3 regions of the Streptomyces sp. NPDC051822 genome follow, and region 1 is predicted to be linked to each of the others. Evidence: riboswitches for the same ligand, from Rfam matches in the RefSeq annotation. Region 1 holds a riboswitch; each other region holds the start of a gene.
What was found. A riboswitch is a leader RNA that binds a small molecule or an ion and turns the genes downstream of it on or off. The one in region 1 is predicted to bind thiamine pyrophosphate.
Positions count from the first base shown of each region.

Region 2: linked by a shared signal. The riboswitch ahead of ACIA8N_RS10040 (thiamine ABC transporter substrate-binding protein) and the one ahead of thiO (glycine oxidase ThiO) in region 1 are both predicted to bind thiamine pyrophosphate.
Region 3: linked by a shared signal. The riboswitch ahead of thiC (phosphomethylpyrimidine synthase ThiC) and the one ahead of thiO (glycine oxidase ThiO) in region 1 are both predicted to bind thiamine pyrophosphate.

Region 1 is NZ_JBITBZ010000001.1:344,747-347,002, reverse strand. It holds gene thiO (glycine oxidase ThiO) at 1-979, opposite strand, end outside; TPP riboswitch at 977-1,090, opposite strand; gene ACIA8N_RS01565 (FAD-dependent oxidoreductase) at 1,173-2,256, shown strand, end outside.
Region 2 is NZ_JBITBZ010000002.1:929,157-931,412, reverse strand. It holds gene ACIA8N_RS10045 (iron ABC transporter permease) at 1-179, opposite strand, end outside; gene ACIA8N_RS10040 (thiamine ABC transporter substrate-binding protein) at 218-1,312, opposite strand; TPP riboswitch at 1,396-1,506, opposite strand; gene rlmN (23S rRNA (adenine(2503)-C(2))-methyltransferase RlmN) at 1,536-2,256, opposite strand, start outside.
Region 3 is NZ_JBITBZ010000005.1:188,711-190,966, forward strand. It holds gene thiC (phosphomethylpyrimidine synthase ThiC) at 1-1,406, opposite strand, end outside; TPP riboswitch at 1,400-1,534, opposite strand; gene ACIA8N_RS18270 (YibE/F family protein) at 1,606-2,256, shown strand, end outside.

The DNA.
Region 1 (2,256 bases):
CGAGGGTCTCGGTGAGCGGCAGTTCGGTGAGGCCGGGGACGAGTTCGTGGGCGTCGCGCAGCAGCTCGTACACCCCGCCCGCCGTCACCGTGGTGTCCCAGCCCAGCTCCTCGCTGGTGGCGCCGACGACGAGCTCGCCGTTCGCGCGCGGCACCAGGTAGACGTGGCTGCCGCGGACGACGGCCCGGACGGTCCGGGAGAGGAAGGGGGCGTACGGGGCCGGCACCCGCAGCCGCAGCACCTGGCCCTTCACGGGGCGGACGGGCGGCAGGACCTCGGCGGGCACGCCCGCGAGCCGCCCGCTCAGGCTTCCGGCGGCGAGGACGACCTGGTCGGCCGCCAGTTCCCGGCCCCCGGCGAGCACGGCACCGCGCGCCCGGTCCCGTACCACCGTCAGGCTCTGCGCGAGCGCGCGGTGGAAGACCACCCCGGCCCGTTCGCAGGCGACGAGGAGCGCGGCGGCGAGCCGGCGCGGGTCGACCTGGTGGTCGCCGTCGACCCGCAGCCCGCCCCGCACCCCCGGGGCGAGCATCGGTTCGAGGCGGCGGCACTCGCGGCCGCTGAGCCACTCGGAGGTGAGCCCGCAGCGGGTCTGCAGGGCGTGCAGTTCGCGCAGGTGGGCCCGGTCGTCGGCGTCGAGGGCGACGGCGAGGGTGCCGCAGGCGCGGTAGCCGACGTCGTGGCCGGTGAACTCCTCCAGCTCGGCGACGAACGCGGGATAGCGCGCGGCGGAGGCGAGGTTGAGCCCGAGCAGGGTCTCCTCGCCGTAGTGGAGTTCGGTGACGGCGGCGAGCATCCCGGCCGCGACCCGTGCGGCGCCGCCGCCCGGGTCCGGGTCGACGACGGCGGTGCGCAGTCCGCGCCGCGCGGCCCGCCAGGCCGTGACCAGACCGATGATGCCGCCGCCGACGACGAGGACGTCGGCGGTATCGGTGGCACGGGTAGCGTCAGTGGCTCCACTGACATCGGAAGAACGCATGGGCGTCCAGCCCCTCCCTTCGCCGGCATGACCCGGATCAGGTTCGTACGGTCGGAGGCCGTCCCAGCCTCCCTCTCAGCCCGGTGCGTCCGGGCTCCCGCGAGTGCTTTACGCCCGCCAGACTAACCGCAGGCCCTTTCGGGGCCCAGGCCCCTCCCTGGCTGACGGTGTGTCAGGAACGTAAGGTGGGCGGGTGAGCGAGCAGAAGCAGGCCCAGCAGCATGTCGTGATCGTCGGCGCCGGGATGGCGGGCGTGCAGACCGCCGTCGCCCTGCGCGAACAGGGCTTCACCGGCCCCGTGACCCTCATCGGGGCCGAGTCCCACCAGCCCTACGACCGGCCCCCGCTCTCCAAGGCCATCCTCCTCGGCAAGGCCGAGGACTCCGCCTTCGACGTCGACTTCGAGGACCTCGGCATCGAGCTGCGTCTCGGCCTCGACGTCACAGGGCTGCGCGCCGCCGACCACGAGATCGACACCGAGGCGGGGCCCGTCCCGTACGACATCCTGGTCGTCGCCACCGGGGCCCACCCGGTCACCCTGCCCGGCACCGAGGGCGTCCCCGGGGTCCACCTGCTGCGCACCCTCGACGACGCCGTGCGCCTCGGCCCCGTCCTGGAGCGCCGCCACGCCGTCGTGGTCGTCGGCGCGGGATGGATCGGCGCCGAGTTCGCCACCGCCGCGCGCGAGGCGGGCTGCGCCGTCACCGTCGTCGAGGCCGCCGACCGCCCCCTCGCCGGCGCCCTGCCCGCCGAGGTCACCACCCCCATGGCCGAGTGGTACGGGGCCGGCGGCGCCGAACTCCTCACCCACGCGCGCGTGCACTCCGTCGAGCCGGGCGCGCCCGGCCGGGTGGTCCTCGCCGACGGCCGCGAGCTCCCCGCCGACGCCGTCGTCGTCGGCATCGGCGCCCGCCCCGCCACCGACTGGCTCGCGGACTCCGGCATCGCCCTCGACCCCAGCGGCGCCGTCACCGCCGACGAGCGGCTGCGCACCTCCCTGCCCGACGTGTACGCCGTCGGCGACTGCGCCTCCTTCCCCTCCGCCCGCTACGGCAAGCGCCTCCTCGTCCACCACTGGGACAACGCGCTCCAGGGCCCCCGCACGGTCGCCGCCACGATCACCGGGGCCGACTCCGGGCCGTACGACCCCGTCCCGTACTTCTGGTCCGAGCAGTTCGGCCGCTTCGTCCAGTACGCCGGGCACCACGCGGGCGCGGACGAGCTGCTGTGGCGCGGCGACCCCGCCGGTGAGGCCTGGTCAGCGCTCTGGCTGCGCG
Region 2 (2,256 bases), on a different contig from region 1:
CCGGTGGAGGCGAGCGCCTGCCACACGGTGAAGCCGAGCACGTCGAGGATGTCCGGCCGGCTCAGCGTCTCGCCGATCCGTCCGAACCGCCAGGTCCCGTCGGGCCGCAGCCCCCGCTCGACGATCGACGCCACGGGCCAGGCGAAGAAGACCCCGAAGAACGCGACGGGCAGGGCCATGAGCCCCAGCCGCGCCGCGCTCCCCCGGAGGTCGCGCGCTACTTCAGGACGAGCGACGACCACTGCTGGATCCACGCGTCACGCTTCTCGGCGATCTTCTCGGGGGCCATGGTCTCCGGCTTCTCGACGACCACACCGTGCTTCGTGAACAGCTCCGGCAGCACCGCGTCCTTCGCCACCGGGTTGACGAACATCTGGAGCGGCATGTCCTCCTGGAACTTCTTCGAGATCAGGAAGTCGATCAGCGCCTTGCCGCCCTCGGGGTTCTTCGCGCCGTTCAGCAGGCCCGCGAACTCGGTCTGCCGGAAGCAGGTGCCGGTGGAGACGCCGGTGGGCGCCACCTTCGGCTGCGGCTCGCCGTACAGCACCTCGACCGGCGGGCTGGAGGCGTACGAGACGACGAGCGGCCGGTCGCCCTTGGCCTGCTTGCCGCCGGCCGAGCCGGAGAACTCCTGGTTGTAGGCGAGCTCCCAGCTGTCGACGGTCTTCACGCCGTTGGCCTTGAGCTTCGTCCAGTAGTCCTGCCAGCCGTCGTCGCCGTACTTCGCGGCCGTGCCGAGGAGGAAGCCGAGGCCCGGCGAGGACCGCTCGGGGTTCTCGACGACGAGGAGGTTCTTGTACGCGGGCTTCGCCAGGTCGTCGAAGGTCTGCGGCGGCGCCAGCTTCCTGCCCGCGAAGTACTTCTTGTCGTAGTTGACGCAGATGTCACCGGAGTCGACCGGCGTGACCCGGTTCTCCTTGTCGAGCCGGTACTCCGCCGGGACCCGGTCGACGCCCTCGGCCTCGTACGGGACGAAGATCCCGTTGTCGAGGGCGCGGGAGAGCAGCGTGTTGTCGACGCCGAAGAAGACGTCGCCCTGCGGGGAGCCCTTGGTCAGGATCTCCTTGTTGACGGCCTCGCCCGCGTCGCCCGCCTTGAGGACCTTGACGGTGAAGCCGGTCTGCTTCGTGAACTCCGCGAGCACCTCCTTGGAGGCGTTGAAGGAGTCGTGGCTGACGAGGGTCACGGTCTTCGGCGCGGGCGCGCCGGACTTGCCGGCGGCGTCGCGGGCGTCCTCCGTGCCGCAGGCGGCGAGGGTGGTGACGCCGAGCGCCGCGACGATCGCGGCGGCAGCGGTCTTCTTGATGGTCACTGAGATTCCTCCTGGGTATGACCAGGAAGAGACGCGGCCCTGCCCACGGCCGGCGGAACCGGACGCGGGCAGGGCGCAACAGCTTGAGTTAACGACCGAACTTCCTACCCAGAATGACCTGGGCAAGGTTCAGAGGGTCTGCGGTCCTACGGTGACCGCACTCTCAGCGCTGTGGCGCTCCCCTGTCGGAATATGGAGATGTGTTCGAGCTCAGAGTACAAGGTCAGCGTTCGGACGCCGCGAGCTGTCCACAGGCACCGTCGATCTCCTGACCGCGGGTGTCCCGTACGGTCACCGGAACGCCGTGGCGCGCGATGGCCTCGACGAAGGCCTTCTCGTCCTCGGGGCGGGACGCGGTCCACTTCGAGCCGGGCGTCGGGTTCAGCGGGATCAGGTTGACGTGCACCCGCTTGCCCTTGAGCAGCCGGCCCAGCAGGTCACCGCGCCAGGCCTGGTCGTTGATGTCCCGGATGAGCGCGTACTCGATGGAGATCCGGCGCCCGGACTTCTCCGCGTACTCCCAGGCCGCGTCGAGGACCTCGCGCACCTTCCACTTGGTGTTCACCGGCACCAGGGTGTCGCGCAGCTCGTCGTCGGGGGCGTGGAGCGAGACCGCGAGGCGGCACTTGAAGCCCTCGTCGGCGAAGCGCAGCATCGCCGGCACGAGGCCGACGGTGGAGACGGTGATCCCGCGCTGCGAGAGGCCGAGGCCGTCCGGCTCGGGGTCGGTCAGCCGCCGGATGGCGCCGACGACGCGCTTGTAGTTGGCGAGCGGCTCGCCCATGCCCATGAAGACGATGTTGCTGAGCCGCGCCGGGCCTCCGGGGACCTCGCCGTCGCGCAGCGCGCGCATGCCGTCGACGATCTGGTGCACGATCTCGGCGGTCGACAGGTTCCGGTCGAGCCCGGCCTGGCCCGTCGCGCAGAACGGGCAGTTCATCCCG
Region 3 (2,256 bases), on a different contig from region 1:
TTCGGCAGCCCGAGGTGCTCCTTGGGCGTGACGTAGCAGAGCATGGCCGTGCCCCACCAGGCGATCATCGCCGCGCCGATGCCGGAGGTGATGTGGTCGTACGCGGGCGCGACGTCCGTGGTCAGCGGGCCGAGGGTATAGAACGGCGCCTCCTCGCAGATCTCCTGCTGGAGGTCGATGTTCTCCTTGATCTTGTGCATCGGGACGTGCCCGGGGCCCTCGATCATCGTCTGGACGTTGTGGCGCTTGGCGATCGTGTTCAGCTCGCCGAGCGTGCGCAGCTCCGCGAACTGGGCCTCGTCGTTGGCGTCCGCGATCGAGCCGGGACGCAGGCCGTCGCCGAGCGAGTACGTGACGTCGTACGTCGCGAGGATCTCGCAGAGCTCCTCGAAGTTCGTGTAGAGGAAGTTCTCCTTGTGGTGCGCGAGACACCACGCGGCCATGATCGAGCCGCCGCGCGAGACGATGCCGGTCTTGCGGCGCGCGGTGAGCGGCACGTACGGCAGGAGTACGCCGGCGTGCACGGTCATGTAGTCCACGCCCTGCTCGGCCTGCTCGATGACCGTGTCCTTGTAGATCTCCCAGGTCAGGTCCTCGGCCCTGCCGTCGACCTTCTCCAGGGCCTGGTAGAGCGGCACGGTGCCGATCGGGACGGGGGAGTTGCGCAGCACCCACTCGCGGGTGGTGTGGATGTTGCGGCCGGTGGACAGGTCCATGACCGTGTCGGCGCCCCACTTGGTCGCCCAGGTCATCTTCTCCACCTCCTCCTCGATGGAGGAGGTGACGGCGGAGTTGCCGATGTTGGCGTTGACCTTCACCAGGAACCGCTTGCCGATGATCATCGGCTCGATCTCCGGGTGGTTGACGTTCGCCGGCAGCACCGCGCGACCTGCGGCGATCTCCTCCCGTACGACCTCGGGGGAGACGTTCTCGCGGATGGCGACGTACTCCATCTCCGGGGTGATCTCCCCCCGGCGGGCGTACGCGAGCTGGGTCACCGCCTGGCCGTCGCGGCCGCGGCGCGGCAGGCGCGGACGGCCGGGGAAGACGGCGTCGAGGTTCTTCAGCCCGCCGCCGCGCGGCGAGGTGTGCTTGATGCCGTCGTCCTCGGGACGGGCCGGGCGGCCCGCGTACTCCTCCGTGTCGCCGCGGCCGATGATCCAGTTCTCGCGCAGCGGCGGGAGGCCCCGCCGTACGTCGGTGTCGACGGTGGGGTCGGTGTACGGGCCGGACGTGTCGTACAGCGTGACGTCCTTGCCGTTGGTGAGGTGTACCTGACGGACCGGCACCCGGAGGTCGGGCCGCGAGCCCTGGACGTACCCCTTGTGCCAGCCCGGTGTGCGCTCACCGTCGACAGAGGTGCCGTCCTGGTCGGAGGCAGGCGTGCGTGCATCCTGAATGGTCATGAGACCGATCTCCCTACGCCGGCATTACCCGGTAACAGGTTCGGCGGTCGGCGCAGCCTCCTCCCGTACGTGCGTACGGTGATCAGCGCCCTCTCAGCCCGGTGCTCCGAGCTCCCGCGTGTGCAAAGGTGCCACCACGCTAGCGTCATCCCTGGCGTGCTGAACAGTGGGCCCCCGCCGTTCTTGCGATGATCGGTCGGTGACTTCCCCCCAGCAGACTCCCGAGCCGCACGGCCACGACCACGGTCCAGGCCCTTCCCACGGCCACGCCCAGGGGCACGGCCACAGCCACAACCACGGGCCCGCCGCACCGGTGTCCCGGCATCTGCGCAAGGTCATCGCCGCGGTCCTGATCCCCTTCGCCACAGCCGTCGTGGTGGGGCTCATGGTGCTGTGGCCCGGTGGCGCCCCGCCCCATGAGCGCACCGGGGTCGGCTTCGACCGGCAGACCGAGCAGGGCAAGGTCGTCGCCGTCGAGCAGGTCGACTGCGCGGACGTGAACGCCGCGCAGGTCCCGCCGACCGGCGACACCTCCACCCCTCAGGGGCGCGAGGCGGTCAACGCCCAGCAGGGACAGTGCGAGAAGGCGACCATCGAGGTCACCAGCGGCCCGGAGAAGGGGCGCAGGTTCACCGAGATCGTGCAGCCGGACGCACCGCGCCAACTGGACGAGGGCCAGGGGGTGGTGGTCGCGTACGCTCCCGACGCGCCGCGTGACCTCCAGTACTCGGTGACCGATGTGAACCGCAAGATCCCGCTGGCGGTGCTCGCAGGCATCTTCGCCCTCGTCGTCGTGCTCGTCGGCCGGATGCGGGGCGTGATGGCGCTGATCGCCCTCGTCGCGAGCTTC